3 regions of the Tardiphaga sp. OK246 genome follow, and region 3 is predicted to be linked to each of the others. Evidence: predicted binding sites of a transcription regulator. Region 3 holds the regulator's gene; each other region holds the start of a gene.

Region 1 (7,205 bases), on a different contig from region 3:
CGCAGGCATCACGCGAATCATCGATGCGGCTTATCCGCACCAGACATCACGGGCGCTCAACAGCCGTGTGACGGGCGTGTTGCGGGGGTGTGACAGCGAAGGTGGAGCTGCTAGGCGGCGACGTGCCGCGTCTTGGCGAGTCCCTTGAGGGCTTCGGCGAGCTTGTCGCGGTCCAGCGGCTTCATCAGGAAGCCGTCCATGCCGGCCTCGAAACAGGCATAGCGATCTTCGACCAGTGCATTCGCTGTGAGGGCCAGGATCGGGGTACGCCTGACGCGTTGACCGGCCTCGCGCGCGCGAATGCGTTTGGTGGTCTCGATGCCGTCGAGCTTCGGCATCTGGATATCCATCAGGACGAGGTCATAAGGCGTGCCTGCGGAGTCGGAGGCGAGCCAGGATTCCAGTGCCTCTTCGCCATTGGTGGTCACGACCGGCTTGTGGCCAAGCCGCGTCAGCAACGAGCGCATCAGTAGCGCGTTGATCTCGTTGTCTTCGGCGACCAGGATCGAGAGGCTGGGTGCCATCGCCGCCGTTGATTCCGGTGTGGCCAGATCCCGATCCAACGGATCATCGGCGGCGATTGTCGGTGAGTCCGTCTGCAATGTGAGGCGCGCGGCGAGCGAGGTCGCACGCAGTGGCTTCACCAGATAGCCGGTGAACGCACTCGGCGTTGTGGGCTGCAGCTCATGACGCATCGCCGGCGTGAACAGCACGATCCGTCGCAGCGCGTGCGGAATTGCAGCGTTCGCAAGCCGCTCGGCAGCGTCAGCACCAAGAGCGCGATCGATCATGATGGCGTGCCATGAACGTTCGGGTAGCAGCGCTTGCGCGACGGCGAGATCGGAGACAGTGCAGGTCTGCGCGCCCCATCGCCCGAGTCGCAGAGCTGTGAGCGAAGCTTCGATGGTTTGTGGCGCCACCAGCATCACCGAAAGGCCCGTGAGATCCGGCGGCACGAAGGTCGCGGTGCCGCTGTCGGAAGCGGTGAGCGGGATCGACACTTCGAATGTCGAGCCGGCACCGAGCTTGCTCTGCAGTGTGATGCGGCCGTTCATGCGCTTGACGATACGTTCGCTGATGCTGAGGCCGAGACCCGTTCCGCCATAGTGGCGCGCGGTACCCTCGTCTGCCTGTTCGAATTCGCGGAAGATGCGCTGCTGCGCATCCGGCGCGATGCCGATGCCGGTGTCGCGCACCAGGAAAGAGACTTCGTTCGGCCAGATGCCGGGTTCGACGATCAGCGCTACGCCGCCGGTCGCCGTGAACTTGATGGCATTGCCGGCGAGATTGAGCAGCACCTGGCGCAGGCGCGCCGCATCGCCCATCACTGTCAGCGGCAGTCGCTCGTCGACATAGGCCGCGATTTCGAGATTGCGGGCCTGCGCACGCGGCGCCAGCAATTCGGTGATGTCCTCGATCAATCCGGCTAGTGCAAAGGGGCGATGTTCCAGATCGATCTTGCCGGCCTCGATCTTGGAGTAATCCAGCAGCTCCTCGATCAGCGACAGCAGCGCATCGCCGGAGGTCTTCACGGCCTTGGCGTAAGTGGTCTGTTCGGGTGTCAGCGGCGTATCCAGCAGCAAGCCGCTCATGCCGAGAATGCCGTTCAGCGGCGTGCGGATTTCATGGGACGCCATGGCGAGGAACCGCGACTTGGCGCGGTTGGCGGCATTGGCATGGTCGCGCGCTTCACCGAGGGCACGCTCGGTCTGGGTGCGGTCGGTGACATCGCGACCCACGCATTGCAACTCGGCGGGCTGGCCCGCATCGATCCGCACCAGACCTTCGCGCCAGGCGATCCAGCGCGGACCGGTCGCCGTGGCGATCTTCTGATCGTGCATGCTGGTGCCGTTGGGCTCGTTGGCGATATCGCCCTGCTCCAGCAGCGTGAGTTCGAAGTGGCTGCCGATCAATGCTTCGCGCGATTGTTCCGCCAGCGCACAATAGGCATCGTTGACGAAGGTGATACAGCCTTCGTTGTTGCGGATCACGATCAGGTCGCCTTGTGCCTCGAACAGGCTGCGCGCGCGCTCTTCGGCTTCCTTCAATTCCCAGTTCCGGTCGACCAGGGCTTCGTTATGCGCAGTCAGCTTGCGCATCCGTTTGCCCATGAAGCGCATGCGGATGCTCATGGTGGCCAGGGCGACGCAGGCCAGCGCGAACAGGAAGCTGGCGCCGATTGCAAAAGCGTGCGGGTCGTAACCGGAGTCTTTCGAGGTCGAACCTGAGATGAAACCATAGGCGCCACCGAAGGCAGCCGAGAACATCACGAAAGAGCGGATGACGAAAGCAAGCCACGGAAAACGGCGCGCGAAGCGGCGGAAGTAGACCTTGATCCGGAAAACACCTTTCGCCACAGATCAGCACTCCGGCTTGGTCACATCATGGCTCGCGATTGCACGCGAATACAGGCCGCGATTAGGCGATCGCAGATCTCAGAAACAATGCGGGTATGTTGTTGCCAAGTGCTTGCACGGTGGCAGTTTTGAATTTGCCCGCGCAGACATGGTTGATGAAGCGTTAATGCGCGGCCTAGAGGCTGGCCGCTGCCATCCGCGCCGGGCTGCGGCTGTGGGCGCTGACGATCAGCGCTGCGGCATCGCGCGCCGTGAAGCTGCGAGATTTCACGAAGATCCGGTAGTCGGCGTCGTCCTGTTCCGACAGATAGATAACGGGCTCCGAACTCGCCGATGTGTTGGCAATGCCGATGAAGCGCGTCGCGGCCGTGACGGGGCAGGCATCGGGTTCCGCTGCATCGGCATCATCGAGCACGACAAAGTCGGCGGTTTCGGCGCTATCGACGATCTGCACACGGACGGTCGCCTGCAGGGGATCGTTGGTGAAGCTGACATGCGATTGCGCCTGCCAGGGCATGGTGGCGATCTGGATGGTGGTCTCACCGGTGGAGATGCAGGGATGCGTTCCGCTCACGAGATCGCCGCGGGCGAGAAAGGCTGCCAGCGCCAGCGGAATCGTCGAGGCTAAAATCTTGAAACGCAGCATGACACGGTACTCGCCCTGGCCCCGCAATGCGGGGTTATGGTGAGCAGAGCGTAAACAAAACTCGTTACTATCGCGTTGACGTCCACATCAGTGGCGAGGAGAAGACGTCAAGCAGCTCGGCGAATGTCCTCCGCCAGCGCGCGGTAAGACAACGCTTCGGCCAGATGCAGCCGCCCGATTTTCTCGGCGCCGTCGAGATCCGCCAGCGTCCGCGCCACGCGCAGCACGCGGTGATAGCCGCGCGCGGTCAGTCGCATCGTTTCGGCGGCATCGCGCAACAATGTCAGTCCCTGGGCATCCGGCTGCGCTACCGTTTCCAGCACAGAGGCCGGCGCGGAGGCATTGGTATGTGTGCCCGCCAATCCCGCCACGGCATAACGCATGGTCTGCAGATCGCGCGCGGCGGCGACACGCGCCGCGACTTCGGCGGAACCTTCCGACGGTGGCGGCAGAATGAGATCCGCCGCGGTCACCGCCGGGACTTCGATGCGCAGATCGATGCGGTCCATCAAGGGGCCCGAGATGCGCGCCTGATAATCCGAGGTGCAGCGATCGATGCGGCCACGTTTGCAGGAGAAGCCCGGCTCGAAAGCGTGACCGCAGCGGCATGGATTCATCGCAGCAACAAGCATAAAGCGCGCGGGATAGGTGACGCGGTGATTGGCGCGCGAGACCGCCACCTCGCCATTCTCAAGCGGCGCGCGCAGCGAATCCAGCACGCGCGGATCGAACTCCGGCAGTTCATCGAGAAACAGCACGCCTTGATGCGCCAGCGAAATCTCGCCCGGCCGCGCGCGCAACCCGCCGCCGGTGAGTGCGGCCATGCTGGCGGAATGATGCGGTGCGCGGAACGGCCGGCGTGAGGTGAGCGCACCGTCCTTGATCTCGCCGGCCACCGACGCGATCATTGAGACTTCGAGGAGTTCCGCCGGCGATAGCGGCGGCAGGATCGATGGCAGCCGTGCCGCCAGCATGGATTTGCCGGAACCTGGCGATCCCGCCATCAATAGATGGTGGCCGCCGGCGGCAGCGATCTCCAGCGCGCGTTTGGCGCTTTCCTGTCCCTTGATGTCGCGCAGATCCAGCAGCGTTTCCTCACGCGCATGTATCTTCGGCTGCGGCCGCGACAGAACCTGCGTGCCCTTAAAGTGATTGGCGATCTGGATCAGCGACGTCGCGGCGATGATCTGGATATCGGGACTGGCCCAGGCGGCTTCCGCGCCGCAGGCTTCTGGGCAGATCAATCCCTCGTCGCGCGCATTGGCGCCGATGGCAGCCGGCAGCACGCCGGCGACCGGAGCGAGCGAGCCATCGAGACCGAGTTCGCCGAGCACGGTGAAGCCCGTCAATGCATCCGGCGGAATCGCGCCGATCGCGGCCATCAATCCCAGCGCGATCGGCAGATCGTAATGGCTGCCTTCCTTGGGTAAGTCAGCGGGCGCGAGATTGACGATGATCCGCCGTGCCGGCAGCGCCAGACCCGAGGCGACCAGCGCGGCACGGACCCGTTCGCGCGCTTCGGATACTGCCTTGTCGGGCAGGCCGACGATCAAAAAATTCGGCAGACCGGGCACGACCTGAACCTGCACGTCGACCGCGCGGGCCTCGATCCCCTCAAAGGCTACGGTGGAAACCCGTTGAACCATGCCGCCCCCATTCGAGATGAGAGCGTAACCTAAGGTTGCTTCTACTTCAAGAACAATCAGTGAACGAAATGTAGCGGTAAAGTATGCTGGTTTTGGCTGAAATAGGCCATTGGCGTAGAAAATCTTAAACACGTCATGCAAAGCATCCTATGAGCTTCGAGACGAAGACTGGGTGCCCGCAGATGTCAGATCGCTTGTCGATGCCGCCAGACGCGCCGGATGACGCCGACCTGATCGCTGCGCTGAAGGCGCAAATCGAAGCTCAGCAGGCCATCATCGATCAACAGGCTGCTTCGCTGGCGCATAGCCGGAAGATATTCGATCGCTCCTCGGCGGCAGCGCGAATCGGCGTCTGGGAATGCGACCTCTCCGATGAATCGCCGGTCTGGACCGATGTTGTCTATGACATCTTCGATCTACCGCGTGGCTCGACGCCGATTCGCGAGGAGGCGCTCGCCTGTTATCCCGAAGAATCCGTCAGGGAACTGACGAAGCGGCGCAGCAAGGCCATCGAGGATCGCACGGGCTTCAGTCTCGATGCGGAGATCATCACCTTCAAGGGCAACCGGCGCTGGATCAGGATCACGGCCACTGTCGAGTCGGTCGATGGCGTTGCCGTCCGCATCTTCGGCATGAAGCAAGACATCACCGAAGAAAAAATTCTGGCGGATCGCAATCGCTATCTCGCCGAATTCGATACGCTGACCGGCCTCGCCAATCGCAGCCAGTTTCAAACCAAGCTGTCGCTGTTCGATGCGGCGTCGGCCATCAAGGTGAAGCCGTTCGGCGCGCTGCTGTTGATCGATCTCGATGAATTCAAGCCGGTCAATGACTGTTTCGGCCACGCAGCGGGCGATGCCTGTCTGACCGTCGTTGCAAATCGAATTCGCAACATATGTGCCGGTGCGGAACTGGTCGCACGACTCGGCGGTGACGAATTCGCGGTTCTGCTGGGGCCTCATGCGGAATTCGAGGAAGCCTCGGAGACGGCGCGTGCGATTGTCACGCAGTTGGGACTGCCGATTGATCATCGCGGACAACAGTTGCGGGTTGGCGCATCGGTCGGCATCGCGCTGGCCGATAACTGCACGTCATCGCAATTGGCAGCCATGGCCGATTCGGCGCTCTATGCGGCGAAGGATGCCGGACGTGGCACGTTCCGGATCTACAAACGCGGAGCGGAGAGACGTCCGAGGGACACCTCATCCGCGGCGTGAGGATAAATTGCTGCGGAATTCCTGCGGCGGTCATTGTCTCAAGATCGCCGCAGGAAAGTCGCAGGATTTCCGCTAGAGATTCATCACCATCGGCTCGGCGATATAGCGGAAGCCGTCGCCTGATTTCACCACATGACCATAGCCCGGCCACGCGAAGTGATAGGACATCACGGCGGTCTTGTTGGCTGCGAGCATGTCGAGCATCTTCACCCGCGTCGCCGCCGCCATCTTCGGATCGGAGTCATAGGCGAACTCCATCCGCGGCTTCTCCAGCAGCAGCACCTGATGATGGGTGAGGTCGCCGAGGAAGGCGAAAGATTTCCCGTCCGACTGGATCATGAACATGTGGTGGCCGAACGTATGGCCAGGTGCATGCATGGCGGTGACGCCCGGCAGGAACTCCTGGCCGTCCTTGAAGAACACCAGGCGATCCTTCACCGGCAGCAGGTTCTTGCGCGCATGGACGATGAAGTCCTTGAGCGGCGAACCGAGCTTGCCTTCGTCGGTCCAGAACTTGAAGTCTTCCTCGCTGAGATAGATCTGCGCGTTGGGAAATAGCGGCTTGTCATTGGCATCGACGATGCCGCCGATATGATCGATATGGGCGTGCGAGCACACCACGGCATCGATATCGCCGGGCTTGATACCGGCTTCGGCCATACTTTTCTGCAGGCGACCCGTGGTGTTGCCGAACAGTTGCGACGTGCCCATGCCGGTGTCGAACAGGATCAGTCTGTCGCCCATGTTGACGATCGGCGCGTTCTGTTCGAGCACGACGTTGCTGCTGCTGAGGAAATTATCCGTCAGCATCTTCTGCACGTCTTCCTTGGGTACGCCGACGAATGTGCCGGAGGGATCGCCGAGCGGCAAAGGTCCGTCGGAGACAACGGTGACTTCCGCGCTGCCTAACATGAAACGGTGGAAGTAGGGCGCCTGTGTGCCGAGCTTTGGTGCCTTGGCCGATGCGCTGCCGATGAGGCCGGGAGCGAGAAGATTTGCGCCCAAACCAGCGCCGAGCGAGAGCAGGGACCTTCGCGAAACTTCTGAAGTCATGCGTTTCTCCACTGATATGCTTTTGCTTGCCGCCACATGTAGCGGGCCGCTCGATTGGTCGAGCGTGCATCGGCATGCTGCGCTTGCCGTCCATGACTGGCAAGCAAAAGCAGCAGGCGGAGAATTGCGACAAATGGAATTCAAACTGCTGCGTCAAGTATTGACGCAGCGCAGCGAGTGACGCGAGCGGAGTTTACTTCCGCTTCGCTTCGATCACGTCCCAGACCCGCGCCGCGACATCCGGTCCGCCAAGCTTGGCGATGGCGCGAATGCCCGTGGGCGACGT
Region 2 (7,205 bases), on a different contig from region 3:
ACGGCATCCATTGCGATCATTCGATCAGCAGGTGCTGAGTAGATTGGAATGTCGATGTGACTTTCAGCATCCAATACAACTCGGACACATGTTTCTTTGGATTTGTCGAGCTCCCAACCTTGTTCTTTGCAGAGCGAAGCGAGAGCCTCTTCGACAAGACTGAACAGTGCCTGCGCGACGAGTGCAGGCTTCCCATTCTGCAAGTACTCGACGCCGACATACATGCCGTCATCAAGGTCTAGTTGCTGAACGATCCGTAAAACTGGATCCACTAGCAGGTTGTAGGCAACAGAGCCTTGAGTAAAAAATTTAGGCGAGACTTCTGGCCGCGTGCGTCGCGCGCGAATTGCAAAGCTCGCATCCCAAAACTGGTCTTCGCTTCGGATCCGTTTGGCTTCTTCTCGAATTCTTTCTCGGATCAGACCTCGCGCCGCAAGCAGCTTTGCGTGCCTTGCGGGGCCAACCTGAAGAGCTTCATGATAGCTCTTGGTTTCTCGCAAACCGATGAACAACGCATTCGCATTCGCGAGAAACTTCATTGAGGCACCCCTTCAAGTTGCCTGGAAGAATCGGTCTTTCATTGTAGTTGATTCATACTCTAGCTTTCTATAGCATGTTCATGTTATGTTCAAATTATGCCCAACGAAATACCTAGTGGGGATAGTCGCGTGGCTCACCGCTATGGTGGGCTTGGCAATAACGTTTGCGAACCGAGTAATTCTCGACGGGGCCGGTCTAACGATAGGCATCGGCCTTACGGTGAGCGTCGTTCAGGTCCTGATTGCGCTCGTACTAGTTTCCCCGCTCTGGCGAAAATTCTGGAAATGGTGGCCGCAGCTTAATAACTGGATCTACCCAGATTTGAACGGAGAGTGGGATGTCGAACTCACCTCGAACTGGCCTCGGATCGATGCCCTGTTAAAAACAGCAAATGGAGAGCTGCCTCAGCTTGATTTCAGGCAGGGCAATCCGTCGTTGTTACCCGCGATGGGCAGCTACAAGATGAAAGCCGAGATCACTCAGTCTTGGAGCACTTTTGAGATTCAACTGTGGAATCCAGGCCAAATTGGCCCGATCAAAGAGTCGAGGACTTTGTTAGTTGAGCCGTTTCGTAAGAACGAAGGGAGACGGCATGGGTTGGCCTACATCTTCGAGCAACGAAACGACACTGAGGAAATCGGCGACAATGATGCGTTCTGCGGCGCTGCATGGATTGAGCTTGATCGAAATGATCCCAAAGTTCTCTGCGGAAAAATGTGGACCAACCGTATGTGGGAGCGAGGAATGAATACTGCCGCCAAGCTCACATTCAGGCGAGCTATGAAGAAGAAATAAAAAAGGCCGGATCTTGCGATCCGGCCGTTTTCAAATTTCAGTCCGCTCAAGCTGAGCGGCGGGTCAGGCTCAGGCCGCGACTGCTGCGGTCTCGGCCTTCTTCTTTTCGATGGCGCGCTTGAGCAGCACGGCCTTCTGGGACAGCTCGCTCTCGCGGGCCTTGATCAGATAGGCATCGAAGCCACCGCGGTGGTCGACCGACTTCACGGCATTGGCCGACACGCGCAGGCGCACGCCGCGGCCGAGAACGTCGGACAGGAAGGTGACATTGACCAGGTTCGGCAGAAACCGGCGCTTGGTCTTGATGTTCGAGTGGCTCACCTTGTGGCCCACCTGGGGGCCCTTCAGTGTCAGTTCACAGCGCCGAGACATGGCGAAAATCCTCTGTCATCCCCGCAGCTAAAAGGCGAAGAGCCCAAAGCCGGGCAGGGGGTCAAAAATCACGTCCATTTCAGGAGTGGCGGACGTATAGGGGGCTTGGCCGCGATCGTCAAGATATCCGGACAGCGAAAGTCGCGGCAAAACCGGCAAAAGCCTGCGCATTCGGGTTCTGTATAGCCCGGCCTACGAGCGGAAACCACATGGAATCTGGCGCGGTTCCCATCATATAAACGACGTATTCGGGCCGGAAACAGGTCGCTCCAGCCCAATTGAGCGATGCGGCCCTGCGCCTTTGGCCGGGGATCGCCGACCAGGTGATATCAGCAAGTGAGCCTTCGCACGCCCCGCTTTGTGACCCGACCGGTGACCATCCCGCGGACCGCCGCGCCCGCAAGAGTACGATTTGCGGGTTTTGGCGCGCGTTTCGCCGTCGCCGCGGGCCTGATGCTGCCGGTTTTGCCGGTGGACGCCTCGGCGCAGGTGCAAGGCCAGATCCAAAGCCAGACCCAAGGCCAAGCTCAAGGCCAGAGCCCGGCCGCCGTGCCGGTTCAGGCCCCTGCGCAGGCGGTGTTGGCCGGCGGCAAGCTCGAGGCCAAATATGAAGCCAGCCTCGCCGGCATCGCGGTGGGCAAGGGCCAGTGGGCCATCGACATCAACGAAGACCAGTATTCCGCGACCGCCAGTGGCGGCACCGCGGGTCTGCTAAAGGCATTTGCCGGCGGCTCGGGCTCCGGCCAGTCCACCGGCCGCGTGGTCGCGGGCGCGCTGGTGCCGTCGAATTATCAGGCCGTCACCACCTCCGCGAAGAAGTCCGAGACGATCAAGATGCTGATCACGCCGGGCTATGTGAAGGAGTTCTCCATCGAGCCGGAGCCGCCGCTCGATCCCGAGAAGATTCCGATCACCGATGCGCATCGCCGCAACGTGATCGATCCGATGACCGGCTCGCTGATGCGCGTCGGCGGCACCGGCGAGTTGCTGACGCCGGATTCGTGCCGCACCGGCGCGTCGATCTTCGATGGCCGCATGCGCTACGATCTCAAGCTCGACTACAAGCGCATGGAAAGCGTGAAGGCCGAGAAGGGCTATCGCGGGCCTGCCATCGTCTGCGCCGTCTATTTCACGCCGATCGCCGGCTATGTGCCCGACCGCGCCGCCATCAAATATCTTGCCGCCCAGCGCAATATCGAAGTGACCCTGGTGCCGATCGCCGGAACCCGCGTGCTGGTGCCCTATCGCATGGTGGTACCAACCCCGCTTGGCGTCGCCATGCTGGAAGCCACCGAATTCGTCACCACCCCCGCGCCGGCCAAGGCCGTGGCGAAGACGAACTGAGTCGACCCCGCCAGCTCATGGTTCGAGACGCGCGAAGCCGCGCTCCTCACCATGAGGGACCGAGACGGGACGCTGCCGCAATGATGCCGCAAGACAAAGTGCGCCATCGCAGCATCGTCGCAAACGCGCCGCAGGATTTGCGCAGGATCCCGGCTTGACTCAAAGCCGGTTCGGAGTCCGTGCGCTGTTCATAACTTCGGGGATTTGTCGGCCCTTGTTGCGCTGTCACAAACTTGATCTAGTCAGTCTCGGAGAATGTCAGCGCGAGATGTTGGGGTGATGCGGCCAGGGAGGTGCCGAGTCACCGATTCGGGCCGCTTTCGTTCCGGACTCGTTCCAAACCATCAAAAAGCGCGGCTCTGAAGCGTCGTAACCTGTCTCGGTCCTTGACAGTCGGCGACGCGGAAATATCTGAAAAACATGGCCTTTTTGTCTTCTCCGCCCACGCTGTCCAACGGCAGGGCCCCCGGCGCCGGCGTTACCGCGGTGCTCGGCCCCACCAATACCGGCAAGACCCATCTCGCCATCGAGCGCATGCTCGCGCATTCGTCGGGCATCATCGGCCTGCCGCTGCGCCTGCTGGCGCGCGAGGTCTATAATAAAATTTTGGACCGCGTCGGCCCCGAAGCCGTGGCGCTGATCACCGGCGAAGAGAAGATCAAGCCCGCCAAGCCGCGCTACTGGGTCTCCACCGTCGAGGCGATGCCGCGAGATCTCGACGTGTCGTTTCTGGCCGTCGATGAAATCCAGATCGCGGCAGATCTGGAGCGCGGCCACGTCTTCACCGATCGCATCCTGCATCGCCGCGGCCGCGACGAAACGCTGCTGCTCGGCGCCGCGACCATGCGGCCGATCATCGAGCGTTTGCTGCCCGGCGCCAGCATCGTCACGCGGCCGCGTCTGTCGCATCTGGAATTTGCCGGCGATCGCAAGATCACGCGGCAGCCGCGCAGGACAGCGATTGTCGCATTTTCCGCCGATGAAGTTTACGCGATCGCCGAACTCATCAAGCGCCAGCACGGCGGCGCTGCGGTGGTCCTGGGCTCGCTGTCGCCGCGCACCCGCAACGCGCAGGTCGCGATGTTCCAGAATGGTGACGTTGACTACTTAGTGGCAACCGACGCGGTCGGAATGGGCCTCAATCTCGACGTCGACCACGTCGCCTTCGCCAGCGATCGCAAATATGACGGCTATCAATTCCGCCGTCTGACGCCATCCGAATTCGCGCAGATCGCCGGCCGCGCCGGCCGCGCCACGCGCAACGGCACTTTCGGCACCACAGGTCGCTGCGAGCCGTTCGAGCCGGAGCTCGTCAATCAGTTGCAGAACCACATCTTCGAGCCGGTGAAGGTGCTGCAGTGGCGCAATTCGAAGCTGGATTTCTCGTCGATCGCGTCGCTGCAGGTGTCGCTGGCGGAGGTGCCGCGCCACGAGGCGCTGACCCGTGCGCCGATCGCCGAAGACCTGCGCGTGCTCGATCATGCCGTCCGTGACGTCGACGTGCGCGAAATGGCGCAGGGCAAGGCCGCCGTCGAGAAACTGTGGGACGCCTGCCAGATTCCAGATTACCGCCGCATCGCGCCCGCTGCACACGCAGAGCTGGTAGTCACTATCTTCAACTTCCTGATGCAGCGTGGGCGCATCCCGGATGCCTGGTTTGGCGCTCAAATCGCGCAAGCGGACCGAACCGATGGCGATATCGACACGTTATCGGGCCGAATCGCGCAAATCCGGACCTGGACATTCGTGGCAAATCGCCCCGATTGGCTCTCAGATCCTGATCATTGGCAGGGAATTTCGCGCGAATTGGAAAATAAACTGTCAGATGCCCTTCATGAGAGGCTCACTGAGCGTTTCGTTGATCGTCGTACCAGTGTATTGATGCGCCGCTTGCGGGAAAACACGATGCTGAATACTGAAATTGGTAAGACGGGCGAAGTGATCGTAGAGGGCCATGTAATTGGCCGTCTCGACGGATTTACATTTTTGCCCGATGCGGCCGAGGCTGGCTCGGATGCGAAGGCCTTGCAGGCCACGGCGCTGAAGGCGCTGGCCGGCGAGATCGACGCGCGCGCCGAGAAACTCGGCAACGCGCCGGACGATCAGTTCGTGCTCGCCTCCGACGGCACCATGCGCTGGACCGGCGACGCGGTAGCCCGTCTGGTCGCAGCCGACGATGTGCTGCATCCCCGTCTCCGCATCATCGCCGATGAGCGCCTTTCCGGCGCGCCGCGCGATGCGGTGCAGGCCCGCCTCGATCTCTGGCTGAAGACGCATATCGAGAAGCTGCTCGGACCGCTGTTCGATCTGACCAAGGCCGAAGACATCACCGGCATCGCGCGCGGCATTGCCTTCCAGCTCACCGAAGCGCTCGGCGTGCTGGAGCGGCAGAAGATCGCGACCGAGATGAAGGACCTCGATCAGCCGTCGCGCGCGACCTTGCGCAAATACGGCGTGCGCTTCGGCGCCTATCACATCTATATTCCCGGTCTGCTGAAGCCTGCGGGGCGTTCGCTCGCGGCGCTGCTCTGGGCGCTGAAGCAGGACAATGTCGATATGTCGGCGCTGTCGAGCGCGCAGCATCTCGCAGGGTCGGGTCGTACATCCTTCCCGGTCGACAAGTTGCTCGATCGCGATGCCTATCGCGTGCTCGGCTATCGCCAGTGCGGCGAGCGCGCCGTGCGCGTCGATATTCTTGAACGTCTGGCCGACCTGATCCGTCCAGCTCTCGCTTGGCGCGAAGCGTCACCGGGCGAGAAGCCCGCCGGTGCCTTTGATGGCCGCCACTTCGTGGTGACGCAGGCGATGACCTCGCTCACCGGCTCGGCCGGCGAAGATTTCGCCTCGATCCTGCGTGCCCTGGGCTATCGCATGGAGAAGAAGGCGCCGCTGCCGCCGGCAGCTCCGAAGCCGGTCGCTGCGACGACGCCGATCGAGGTCAAGGCAGACGACAACACCGGCGATCAGCCCGACGCCCTGGTGGGACTTGCCGAGTCTGACAAGCCCGGTGAGGACAATGTCATTGCGGTCGAGGCTGCCGCTGAGGCCGCCGAGACGGCTGAGATCGCGGCTGCGGACGTCGCACCTGCCGAGGTTGCGACCGAAGCGGCCCCGGCCGAGGAAGCTGCAGCCGTGCCGTCGGCATCGCTGTTGCCTGAAGTCGCGCTGGTGCCCAGCACCGCGCCTGAGGCTGCGCCCGTTGAAGAGACGGCTTCCGTCGAAGCGCAGCCAGAGCCCGCTGCGGCCGTTGCCGAAACCGGGACTGTTGCCGAGACCGCAGCGGCTGATGCTGCTGCGCCTGCCGAGAGCGACCCCGCTGCGGTTCCTGCCGTCGCTGCCGAGCCCGAACTGGTCGAAGTCTGGCGCCCGGGTGGCCGTTCGGAAGAACGCCGTCCGCCGCGCCATGACCGCAACCGCCACCATCGCAACACCAACGCCCCGCAGGGCGCTGCGCAATCGGCTCCCGCCGAAGACGCCGTGGCCGATGGCGCGCAGCGCGAGCGGCATGACCGCGGAGGCCAAGGGCGCCGCGATCGCAACAATAACAACGAGTTCCGCCGTCCGCGCAGCGACGCGCCGGCCGCCGCGGTCTCCGCTGAAGGTGCGCCGAACCGCGACAACCGTGGCAATCGCGGTAACCGCGACAACAACAAGCCGGGCGATGCCGGTCGTCCGCCGCGCGAGCGCGAACGCTTCCAGGGCAAGGGCAAAGGGCCCTTCAAGGGCGGCGACAAGGGCCGTGAGGGCCGTGGCAACGACCGCGGCGGGGCGACCCGTCCATTCGCCACATCGGCCGCACCGCGCGAACGGGACCGTCCGATCGATCCGAACTCCCCCTTCGCGAAACTCGCCGCGCTCAAGGAACAGCTCAGCGGCCGCAAGGATTGATGCAGGTCATGTAAGGCGGCACCGAGCCGCCATTTGGTGGTGTGTCGGTTGGAGCGCCAGCGTCTCGATAAATGGCTGTGGCACGCGCGGGTGGTAAAGGCCCGCACCAGTGCCGCTGCGCTGGTGGAAGGCGGCAAGGTTCGCATCAATGGCGAGCGCGAGAAATCGCCGGGCCATGGTGTGAAGATCGGCGACGTGCTCACGGTGGCGCTGGATCGCACCGTGCGGGTGATGAAGGTCGAGGGCTTCTCGGAACGGCGTGGCGA
Region 3 (7,205 bases):
CCACCGGCGGCGCGTCGGTCGGCGACCACGACCTCGTGCAGCAATCCCTGATCAATGCCGGCGTCGAGATGGCGTTCTGGCGCATCGCGATGCGGCCCGGCAAGCCGATGATGCACGGACGCCGCCAGAGCATGCGGGTCATCGGCCTGCCCGGCAATCCCGTCTCGTCCTATGTCTGCGGCTTCCTGTTCATGGTGCCGCTGCTGCGCGCGCTGTCCGGCCGAAACGAGGTCGCTCACGCGCTCGAACCCGCGGTGCTCGGCCGCGACCTCGCCGCCAACGACCAGCGCGAGGACTATCTGCGCACGCGCCTGGAAACCCGCGCCGACGGCACCGTGGTGGCGACGCCGGTCATCAAGCAGGACTCGTCGCTGCTAGGAAATCTGGCTGTTGCCGAAGGACTTCTGATCCGCACGCCATTCGCTCCCGCCGCCGCCGCTGGCGATTCCTGCGCGATCATGCGACTGCCTGTTTAAAGGCCGAGATGCGCGATGGGATGCCGGGCCACCGGAACTTCCGCCGCGCGGCATGTTCTCTGAGCTTTTTTCTGACTGAGATACCTTAACGCGGCTTCAGTCACTGAATTGTCACGTAACGCAGCGAGACATCGCTGCGAAACAAGATCGGTGCACAAATGGACTATTTCAAACGCTTCAATTTCCTGTTTGCGATGCCAACATTCGACGCCGACGATCTCGAGGGCATTCGGCTCAATCAGATCGTCGATGAGATCGAGCGTTCCGGCTTCGAAGTCGTCAAGGCACGCAAGCTCGAAGACGCCACGATCGCAGTCCAGACCGACGCGGCCATCGGCTGCATGGTGGTCGACTGGGGCAAGAAGGGCCTCGAAGGCAAGACCGCGGCGCTGATCAACCTGATGCGCAAACGGGGCCTCGACTTCCCCATCATCCTGCTGATCCGTCGCAAGCGGTTTGAAGACGTCCCGGTCGAAGTGCTCGATTTCATCGACGGCTATGTCTTCCTGTCCGAGGAAACCCCACCCTTCATCGCCAAGAATCTCATCAGCCGGTTGAAGCAATATGCCGAGACGCTGAAGACGCCGTTCTTCGGCGCTTTGGTCGACTATGCCGAGGAAGGCAACCAGCTCTGGACCTGCCCGGGCCACAATGGCGGCGTGTTCTACAGCCGCAGCCCGATCGGGCGGGTGTTCATGGAACATCTCGGCGAAGCCGTGTTTCGCGACGACCTCGACAATTCGGTGCTCGATCTCGGCGACCTGCTAACTCATGAGGGCCCTGCTTTGCAGGCGCAGAAGGAAGCCGCGCAGATTTTTGGCGCGGAGAAGACCTACTTCGTGCTCAACGGCACCTCGACCTCCAACAAGGTCGCGCTATCGGCTCTGGTTACCGATGGCGACCTCGTGCTGTTCGATCGCAACAACCACAAGGCGGCTTTGCACGGCGCATTGATGATTTCAGGCGGTGTGCCGATCTATGTGCCAACGACGCGCAATCCCTGGGGCCTGATCGGCCCGATGAACTGGGACGCGCTCGACGAGGACGCGCTGCGCGAGCGCATCCGTATCAATCCGCTCGTCACGGATCCCGAGGCCTGGAAACGTCCGCGCCCGTTCCGCGTCGCCGTGGTCGAACAGTGCACCTATGACGGCACCATCTACAGCGCCGAGATGATCATCGCGCGCATCGGCCATCTCTGCGATTACATCCTGTTCGACGAAGCCTGGGCGGGTTTCATGAAATTCCACCCGCTCTATGCCGGTCGCTTCGCCATGGGGCTCAAAGAGCTCGGCCCGGATTCGCCGGGCATCATCGCGACGCAGTCGACCCACAAGCAGCTCGCGAGCTTCTCGCAGGCGTCGCAGATCCACATGAAGGATCGTCATATCCGCGGCCAGAAACGCCGCGTCGAGCATCGGCGCTTCAACGAAAGCTTCATGCAGCACGCCTCGACCTCGCCGTTCTATCCGCTGTTCGCATCATTGGATGTCGGCGCGCAGATGATGAAGGGCCGCTCCGGCGAAGTGTTGTGGGACGATACGATCCGCCTCGGCATCGAACTGCGCAAGAAGATGCGCGCCGTCCGCCGCGAATTCGAGGAGAAGGAAACCCGCACTGAGCGCCGCTGGTTCTTCGAACCCTTCGTGCCCGAGCGCGTCGCGATTCCCGACGCAGCCAGCGAAGGCGCTGTTCACAATGTGCCTTGGGAAAGCATCGGCACTGACCAGCTGGCCACCAATCCGGCTTATTGGCAGCTCGCGCCTGACGCCGCTTGGCATGGCTTCCCCGGCATGGAAGCCGGTTTCACCATGACCGATCCCAACAAGCTGACGGTACTGACACCCGGCTTCGACCGCACCACCGGCGGCTATGCGGAACACGGCATCCCCGCGCCCGTGGTCGCGCAGTTCCTGCGCGAAAATCGCATCGTGCCGGAGAAGAACGATCTCAACTCGCTGCTCTTCCTGCTGACGCCCGGCGTGGAAGCCAGCAAGGCCGGCACGCTGATATCGGGCCTTGTCGCCTTCAAGAAGTTTCATGACGACAACGCGCTGCTGGAAGACGTTATCCCGGAATTCTCCAGGCGCAGGCCGGCGCGTTATGCGGGCATACGCCTGCGGGATCTGTGCGGCGACATGCACCGGTTCTTCCGCGAGGCCAATGTGAGCGAACTTCAGACCAGGCAATTCTCCGCCGACCATCTGCCGGAGATTGCCATGTCACCCCATGATGCCGCGCGCTGTCTGGTGCGCAACGACGTCGATTACCTCCCGATCGATGAGATATTCGGGCGCGTCGCGACGACGCCGTTCGTGGTCTACCCGCCCGGCATCGCCACGATCGTTCCCGGAGAACGGCTCACCGAACGGTCAAAGCCGATGATCGACTATCTCCGGATGTTCGAGACCTGCTTCAACACGTTCCCGGGCTTCGACGTCGAAATCCAGGGCATCTACCGCAAGGTCGACGCCAATGGCCGGATCCGACTTTACACTTACGTGGTCTCCGAATAGGGAGCACGTAAGGAGCCTGATTTGCCAACGGAACTCGAACAGCCGGTCGTCATCCGACCATCACGCGACACCGACGTCGATGCCATGCTGGCGATCTATCGCCGGCACATCCGGCAAGGCGTCGAGGAAGGCGTCAGCGACGCCGACACGCCGCAGCCCGACGATCTCAGAGACCGGCGCAAGAACCTGCGCAGCAAACGGTTCCCGCACCTCGTCGCCACGCAAGGCGGCGAGGTCGTCGGCTACGCCTATGTGGTGCTGTTCCGCAAGCGACCGGCCTATCGCTACACGGTCAAGCATTCGATCTATATCCACCACGGGCATGTCGGCCGAGGCATCGGCCGGCTGTTGATGCGCGAGTTGATCGATGTCTGCGCGGCGGCCGGCTTTCGGCAGATCATCGGCTATATCGATGCCGACAACACGGCCTCGCTCGGCTTGCATGAGAGCTTTGGCTTTGCGCGCGTCGGCTTGCTGCCCGGCGTCGCTTATCGCTCCGGCCGCTGGGCCGACACGATCATGGTTCAGCGCTCGCTGGCCACCGGCTCCACGACTCCCCCGCCGCCCGTTGGGCGCATGACGTCCGCGTAGCCCAAGCGACCGCGGAAGCATTTTCCATGTCCCTCGAGGGTCGACGACTGGTAGGAACAGCCTCCTCAAACCTCCCTCAACGCGCATTCTGTTGACGGCAAATTAAGCATTGCAGAACACATATGGAACATATAGTGTTCGTTCATGATTTGTTTCGAGATTCTGTGGCTTTGAGTAGTTTGAGAGTGCCCGAACTCGCGCAACCGATCTTCGAACGATCGTCTCAGGATTGAGGCTCACCGTTCGAAGGCCCTTTGAAACGCACGCGGCGGCCGACACCGTCAACTGAGGATGGCTTCAGATGCTCACGCGCAAACAATACGAACTCCTGCGATTCATCGATCAACGGCTGAAGGAAGCCGGCGTCCCGCCCTCCTTCGACGAGATGAAGGATGCGCTCGACCTGCGCTCGAAGTCCGGCATCCATCGTCTGATCACGGCGCTGGAAGAACGCGGCTTCATACGCCGTCTGCCCAACCGCGCCCGTGCCATCGAAGTCATCAAGCTGCCAGAGCTCGGCGCGCCGGTCACCGGCGGCACCGGGCGCCGCGGCTTCACGCCCAGCGTCATCGAAGGCACGCTTGGCAAGGTGCGTTCGGCCGCCAGCATCGCCAGCAACAGCGGCGATGATGACAATGGCCGCACGGTTGCTATCCCGGTCATGGGCCGGATCGCGGCAGGTACGCCGATCGAGGCGCTGCAGACCCGCAGCCACACCATCAGCATGCCCGCCGACATGCTCGGCTCCGGCGAACATTACGCGCTCGAAGTGCGCGGCGATTCCATGCAGGACGCCGGCATTCTCGATGGCGACACGGTGCTGATCCAGCGCAACGAAAGCGCCGACACCGGCGACATCGTGGTGGCCCTGATTGACGACGAGGAAGCCACGTTGAAGCGCTTCCGCCGCCGCGGCGCGTCGATCGCGCTAGAGCCAGCGAACGACGCTTACGAAGTTCGCATCCTGCCGCCTAACCGGGTGCGCATTCAGGGCAAGCTGATTGGTCTGTATCGGCGTTACTGAGGCTATCGCCTCGGCGGACTACTGATCTTCGGGTTGAAGATCGGTTTCCGCCGGCGTCGCATCCACCGGCCGATTTTGTGGCGTACGACTGTTCGGGATCAGATCGTGCTGGGGCTCATCAGGAATGGCGCGCGACCACGGACGGTCCAGACCCCGCGGTCGCACGGCATCGATGGTAAAGCCGTTCGCGGTTCGCTGCAGGCTCACCGCACCATTTCGTTGCAAGCGATCTTGATCGATCACCAGCGCCCTGCAATCCCTCGGCGGTTGTTTCGTCGTGACGATGAGCGCCGCTTTCTCGCAATCATCTGTGAAGGCATCCGGCTGTAAAACCAGCGCCACCAAAGCGCCATCGGCCAGCGCCGTGATGCACCCGTCGCGGTCGCAGGACACGCCGTGGCCGACTGAGGCATCGGTCGGCAGGCGTGCATCGGCATCGCCGGCAAGCCACTCTTTCAGCAAAAATGTATCCTTGGCGCTGCGCATCACGTGGAGATGCCCATCCCTGCCCCGTACCGCGACGCTGCGACCATCACCCGAGATCAGCACATCCGGCTGCTTCACCAGCAATGCCCATACAATCGAGAGCACCAGCACGCCAGCCCCCGCGAAGCGCAACGGCGTGCGCAGCAATCCGAGCACGATGATGCCGATACTGGCTGATATCAGCGGTCCGGTGCCGAAGGCCGGCATCCGGCCGATGGCGCCGGGCAAGGCCGCCACCCATTGCGTGACCACGATCATCCACTGGATGCCGACATCCATCAGCCGCCAGAACACACCGTCAAAGCCGAACGGCATGGCCACCAAACCAAGAATACCCGCCGGCATCACCAGCGCTGAGACCACTGGCATCGCCAGGAGATTGGCGACGACGCCATAAGGCGTGACGCGATGGAAATGAAATGCGGCATAGGGCGTGGTGGCAAGGCCCGCGACCAGCGAGGCCAGCACGAGCATCGCGATCTCGCGTCCGCCCCATAGCGCCACGCGCGCTGTCGCGGAATGATCGGGCGAGGCAAACAGCGCGGGCATGCCGATCTGCACCAATGCAACGAGCCCCAGCGTCGCGGCGAAAGACATCTGGAAACTCGGGTGAACCAGCGCATCGGGCGCGACGATCAGCACGACCATCGCCGCCACCGCCAGCGTGCGGAACGTCACCGCCCGGCGATCGACCATGACTGCAATCAGCACGACGGCCGTCATGAAAAACGATCTCTGCGTCGCGACTTCAGCACCTGACAACAGCAGATAGAACAGTGCTGCGAATAACGCCGCAGCCGCTGCGACTTTCCTGATCGGGAACGTCACTGTCAGGACAGGGATCAGTGCCAGCAGTGCGCGTATCGCAAAGAACACCACGCCGGCGACCACGGCCATGTGATAGCCAGAAATCGACAACACATGACCGAGGCCGGAGATGAACATCGCATCATTGACGTCAGCCGAAATCGCATCGCGGCGGCCCGTGAGCAGCGCCGTGGCAATGGCGCGGCTATCGCCCGAGAGCACGGTGCGGATCCGCGCGTCGATGGCGTCGCGTAGCCCCTGCATGGTCGCCGAATAGCGTAGTGCCACACTCGGCTGTATCGGCGGATCGACTGCCTTGATGCCGCCCATCACGAAGCCAGATGCGCCGATCCCTTGAAAATACAGATCGCGGCCGAAGTCGTAGCTGCCCGGCCGGAGCGGCGACAGCGGCGGCTGCAGCCTTGCCTTCAATTCGACGAAGCTGCCGACGGCAGGTGCCGTGCCCTTCTTCACCGACAGCCGCACACGAGTGAGCTTCGGTGCGGCGCGCGGGCTGTCCATCGTGGCAACGCGCAGCACGAAGCGATCCGTGCGCTCCCGTTCCTCATGCGTTTCGACGAAGCCGGTCAGCGCGACGGAATAGAGCGGCTTCGCCAGAACCTCATGAGCCACACGCGCGGTTTTCAAGGCAGCCATCGCAAAGCCGGCCGCGATGGCCGCAATAAGCAAGATCAAGGAAAACCATCGTTGTCGCCGCAGCAAAAACGCAGCCATGCAAAGAAGGCCAGCCGTCGCAGCGGCAACCCAGGCCACCGGCTCATGCTCAGCGGCAAAATACAGCGCGATGCCGGTGCCGAAAGCGATCGGCACCCAGGGCAGCAAGCGACCGGGACCAGCTTCGGCCCGCACCCACGTCCAGAGCGTCCCGAAGCCCGACGTCGACGACGTCGCTGACGGGGCAGCGACGCCTGCCGTGGCCGGCGGCCATGTGGTCGCCGTGCCGGATCGGCCCCGCCGCTGTTGCTGATCCCCGCCCTGCGCCATCGAACGCCCGCACGCCACGCTTGTCCTTCCGAATGCTATCGGAAGGGCAAGCGGCGACTAGCGGAACGGATGCAGAATACGAAAATTAATCCCTGGGGTTGCTCAGGCGAGCTTGGCGTAGCTATCGCGCAGACCGACGGTACGGTTGAAGACCAGCTTGCCCGGCGCTGAATCCTTGTCGCGACAGAAATAACCCTGGCGCTCGAACTGCACGACATCGCTTGTGTTGTCGCTCGCCAGCGCCGGCTCAAGCATGGCGCCGGTCAGCTTCTCCAGCGAGTCCGGATTGAGCTGCGATGC

Evidence for each region. The regulator LexA, encoded in region 3, represses DNA repair genes until DNA is damaged. The targets are predictions, from matches to a motif close to TGTTCNNNNTGTGTTCNG.
Region 1: the regulator LexA is predicted to act here: its motif matches at 4,698-4,715, upstream of CHC01_RS05335 (YifB family Mg chelatase-like AAA ATPase).
Region 2: the regulator LexA is predicted to act here: its motif matches at 3,373-3,390, upstream of CHC01_RS28805 (helicase-related protein).

The regions. Positions count from the first base shown of each region.
Region 1 is NZ_FZOX01000001.1:1,094,566-1,101,770, reverse strand. It holds gene CHC01_RS05345 (PAS domain-containing hybrid sensor histidine kinase/response regulator) at 111-2,357, opposite strand; gene CHC01_RS05340 (hypothetical protein) at 2,533-3,003, opposite strand; gene CHC01_RS05335 (YifB family Mg chelatase-like AAA ATPase) at 3,111-4,649, opposite strand; gene CHC01_RS05330 (GGDEF domain-containing protein) at 4,832-5,866, shown strand; gene CHC01_RS05325 (MBL fold metallo-hydrolase) at 5,939-6,919, opposite strand; gene CHC01_RS31840 (hypothetical protein) at 6,918-7,100, shown strand; gene gshB (glutathione synthase) at 7,113-7,205, opposite strand, start outside.
Region 2 is NZ_FZOX01000008.1:206,197-213,401, reverse strand. It holds gene CHC01_RS28825 (CBASS cGAMP synthase) at 1-539, opposite strand, end outside; gene CHC01_RS28820 (hypothetical protein) at 760-1,335, shown strand; gene rpmB (50S ribosomal protein L28) at 1,405-1,707, opposite strand; gene CHC01_RS28810 (DUF3108 domain-containing protein) at 2,080-3,051, shown strand; gene CHC01_RS28805 (helicase-related protein) at 3,472-6,939, shown strand; gene CHC01_RS28800 (RNA-binding S4 domain-containing protein) at 6,988-7,205, shown strand, end outside.
Region 3 is NZ_FZOX01000002.1:1,045,908-1,053,112, forward strand. It holds gene CHC01_RS12350 (molybdopterin molybdotransferase MoeA) at 1-476, shown strand, start outside; gene CHC01_RS12355 (Orn/Lys/Arg family decarboxylase) at 635-2,992, shown strand; gene CHC01_RS12360 (GNAT family N-acetyltransferase) at 3,014-3,583, shown strand; gene lexA (transcriptional repressor LexA) at 3,885-4,607, shown strand; gene CHC01_RS12370 (ComEC/Rec2 family competence protein) at 4,626-6,905, opposite strand; gene CHC01_RS12375 (glutamine--tRNA ligase/YqeY domain fusion protein) at 7,008-7,205, opposite strand, start outside.